DNA from 2 places in the Pseudoalteromonas sp. 19-MNA-CIBAN-0066 genome. Region 1 is predicted to be linked to the other one. Evidence: predicted binding sites of a transcription regulator. Region 1 holds the regulator's gene; the other holds the start of a gene.
What was found. Region 1 encodes sigma-54, which starts transcription at its own class of promoters, with help from an activator protein. Its sites were predicted from a motif close to GTTGGCACGNNNNTNGNNT; they were not measured.
Positions count from the first base shown of each region.

Region 2: the regulator sigma-54 is predicted to act here: its motif matches at 1,301-1,319, upstream of AAEZ18_RS10695 (YggN family protein).

Region 1 is NZ_JBEONZ010000006.1:3,367-5,563, reverse strand. It holds gene lptB (LPS export ABC transporter ATP-binding protein) at 1-376, shown strand, start outside; gene AAEZ18_RS05435 (RNA polymerase factor sigma-54) at 446-1,939, shown strand; gene hpf (ribosome hibernation-promoting factor, HPF/YfiA family) at 1,966-2,197, shown strand, end outside.
Region 2 is NZ_JBEONZ010000016.1:22,631-24,827, reverse strand. It holds gene AAEZ18_RS10710 (AzlD domain-containing protein) at 1-73, shown strand, start outside; gene AAEZ18_RS10705 (glutathione peroxidase) at 165-656, shown strand; gene AAEZ18_RS10700 (PA3496 family putative envelope integrity protein) at 783-968, opposite strand; gene AAEZ18_RS10695 (YggN family protein) at 1,357-2,151, shown strand.

The DNA of each region.
Region 1 (2,197 bases):
CCTAAATAGTTTATTGGACGAATTTAGCCTGCAACATATTCGCGACAGCTTAGGTATGGCGCTATCTGGTGGTGAACGTCGCCGCGTAGAAATAGCACGTGCTTTAGCTGCAGATCCTAAATTTATATTGCTTGATGAGCCCTTTGCTGGCGTGGATCCTATTTCAGTACTCGATATTAAAAAAATTATAGAACACCTTAAAAATCGTGGTATTGGCGTACTAATTACCGACCACAATGTAAGGGAAACCCTTGATGTTTGTGAAAAAGCCTACATTGTTTCTCATGGGGAGCTAATTGCATCTGGTACTCCTGAATTTGTATTAAACGATAAAACAGTACGTGATGTTTATTTAGGCGAGCAGTTCAAACTGTAATATTTATGTTATTACTATAAGCATCTGCTAAGATTAATCATATCAATTTATAAGGATTGTTAGAGATAAATGAGGCAATCATTACAGCTGCGCATGGGCCAGCAACTTACAATGACTCCGCAACTGCAACAGGCTATTCGCTTATTGCAGCTTAGTACCTTGGATCTCCAGCAAGAAATACAAGAAGCACTTGATAGCAACCCATTACTTGAAGTTGATGAACAAGATTACACGGAAGAATCAGCAGGTAAAAACGAGCAAAAAGCAGATGACATTACTGTTAGCGCCTCTGCTGACGACACCCCAAGCGAGTATGAGCAAGATAGCGGTGAAGCACTAAATAAAGACACCATAAGCGACGACATGGCCATGGATGTATCATGGGATGAATATATGAGCGCAGCGCCTGCCTCTTCATCAGGGCCAATGCCTGAAGATGAATCTATTTATCAAGGTGCATCAACCGAAACCCTGCATGAATACTTAATGTGGCAATTACAGCTCACCCCTTTTAGCCCTACCGACGAAGCTATTGCCATAGCTATCGTTGAAGCCGTAGATGACTCTGGTATTTTAACCCTCAGTTGCGAAGACCTTTTAGCAAGCTTTAACCAAGAAACTGACGACGAACACGAAGTAGAACTAGATGAAATAGAAGCAGTGCTAAAGCGCATTCAATTATTTGATCCTGTTGGTATTGCAGCTCGCAGCTTGCAAGAATGCTTATGCATTCAATTAAATCAATTTGATAAAGACACCCCTTATATTAACGAAACAAAAATGGTGTTAACTGATCATATCGATTTACTCGCTGCTCGCGACTATCGTACGTTAATGAAAAAAACTAAGCTCAAAGAAGAAGAGCTTAAAGAAATAATGACACTTATTCATACGCTTAACCCTAAGCCTGCGGATACTATTGTCAGAGAAGAGTCTGAATACGTTATACCTGACGTGTCTGTTAAAAAAATAAAAGGCCGCTGGGTGGTAGAGCTAAACCCAGATAGCATGCCAAAAATACGTGTTAACAGCCAATATGCGGCTATGTCTCGTACAGTAAAATCCAGCGGTGACAGCCAATTTATTCGCTCGCACTTACAAGAAGCTAAATGGTTTATTAAAAGCCTAGAAAGTAGAAACGAAACACTCCTGAAAGTAACTAATTGTATTGTTAAGCAGCAACAAGCGTTTTTTGAACATGGCCCAGAAGCCATGAAACCTATGGTATTAAACGATGTTGCCGAAATAGTTGAAATGCACGAGTCGACTATTTCACGGGTCACTACGCAAAAATATATGCACACTCCACGTGGCATTTTTGAGCTTAAGTACTTTTTTTCAAGCCATGTAAGCACCGAAAATGGTGGCGAATGTTCATCAACTGCCATACGTGCCCTGATTAAAAAGTTGATAGCTGCAGAAAACTTAGCCAAACCATTGAGTGATAGCAAGATTGCAGATATATTGGCTGAGCAAGGAATTAAAGTAGCTAGACGGACAATTGCAAAATATCGCGAATCTCTGGCTATTCCCCCGTCGAATCAACGTAAAAGCTTGATTTAAGACGTACAACAAAGAGGAAAATGCTGATGCAACTAAACTTAACTGGTCGTCATGTAGACATTACAGACTCATTAAGAGACTATGTAAATAATAAATTTGCAAAGCTGCAAAGACACTCAGATCACATAACTAATGTGCATGTTATTCTCGATGTAGAAAAATTAAGTCAAAAAGTTGAAGCAACAATTTTTGTAAGTGGCGCTGAGCTATTTGCATCGACCGAACACCAAGATATGTACGCTGCCATTGACTCGTTGA
Region 2 (2,197 bases), on a different contig from region 1:
TGTGGCTTATAAAACCCATAATATTTACTACACTACGATTGCGGGTATGGGATTATTTTTAATTTTAAATTAAAAAATAGTCTTAATATATACAACAACCATATTAAGCAATGTACTTAAAAGAGTAAATTGAGCATCAACAAAGATAAGGTAAAGCATAAATAATGCACAAGTTTCATCAGTTAAGCGCCACCAGTTTGCAAGGTAACACCATTAATTTTAGCGAGTTTGCTGGTAAAGTCGTGCTTATTGTAAACACGGCAAGCAAGTGTGGTTTTACCTACCAATACGAGTCACTACAGGCTTTGCATAATAAATATGCTAGCCAAGGCTTAGTAATTTTAGGATTTCCGTGTAATCAGTTTAATCAGCAAGAACCCGGAGATGCACAGCAGATAGAGCAAGGATGTTTAATAAACTACGGGGTTAATTTTTTAATGGCCGCTAAAGTAGAGGTAAACGGAGAGCATGCTCATTCGGTATTTCGTTATTTGAAATCGACACAACCTGGCTTTTTAACTCGCAAAATAAAGTGGAACTTTACTAAGTTTTTAATCGCAGCAGACGGCTCACCAATTAAACGCTATGCACCCTTTACCAAGCCAGAAAAGCTAGAGCTCACCATTCAAAAAGCACTGCAACAAAGTAATAAGTAACGCCGCTCAAAAGTAATAAAGAGGCACACGGCCTCTTTATTGCCAATCTAATCAAAATTTAAACATACATAAATGCGTACATTTAGAGTCTAATTCACATTGGTACTTTAGTTATACTAGCGCAATTTAATCGGTGTAATCGCTTAAATCGTCTTCGCCTAGGTTTTTACGCAAGCGCTTTTGCTCAAGGTAGTCTTCCAACTTTTTCTTAACCTTTTGCTTGTTCTTATCGTGCTGATTACGCCCGAGCATTTCGTACTCGTCTTCAACAAAATCGTCATCTAGCGCATCGTAACTAAATGTCTTACCCACAACCCACTCCATAAAGTGTTTGAGACCAACCAAGGATTTTATAATCGCAATAATTGGTAAAATTAAAATGTTCGACACATAAAGTGCAATGCAGTTTAGCGCCAAAATAAAGCCATGTAGCTATCTTAAATAGCCTCCATGTCAATACTGTGAATAAATAGCGCTAAATTCGCTTTATGGAAAGTGAGAGTTTTTTATCGTATCGATAAATAAAATTAATTACTGCTCTAGCTTTAGCCAATTTGACTAAAAAATAGTTTTTTTATAATAAACCTTTGCTATAGACAATACTAAAAATAAAACCAACCTATTGTTTAATATAATAAAAAAACATTGGCACTAAACTTGTTATTACTTATTTATCATCAATAAAAAACTGAGAATAAATATGAAAAAATTACTATTAATGAGCACTTTAATATGTGCACCTGCCGTTGTGGCACATAATGATAACGATTCAACAGTGTCATTTAATAATGAGCAATGTAATGTAGAATTTAAAAATGATGTACGTATTAAGCCTGACGAACTAGAGATTTTTACCGCCAATAAGCAAACTATGCAATTTAATACCAATGGCAATTTAACCATTAATGGTGAATCGGTAGCGCTTAATCATTCCCAGCAAAAGGCGCTAACTCAATATTCAGATAGTTTACGCACGCAATTACCCGAAGTAGCAAATATAGCCTTAGAAGGCGTTAAAATTGCAGGTGTTGCACTGCAAGAAGTTGCTAATGCTTTTAATATTGATGGCCTCGATAATATCTCATCGTTAATGGACGACATTAAACTTGAAGTACAAAATACTTTTTATCAACAAGATACCTTTGTTATGGGCCAGCAAAGCTTTAACCAATTTGGTGAAAACTTTGAGCAGCAGTTTGAACAACAAATAGAGACCGCTGTTGAGTCTGCTGTAATGCAATCTATGGGGAGTATTTTAGTTGCTTTAGGTTCTGAATTACTTGGCTCAGGAGGCGACATGCAAGCCTTTGAACAACGTATGGAAAATATGGGTACGCAAATAGAAGAAAAAGTAGAGCAGCATGCCGATGCGCTCGAAAAACGTGCCAATGCCTTATGCGAAAATTTTGCCAATATAGCTAAACAAGAAGAACAGCTAGTAGTACAAGTACCTGAACTTAAAGGTTACCAATTATTTAGCTTTAAACAAAACTAGTTTACAAACTTCACTTAGGTAATTATTTAACATCCCTTTGCAGCCG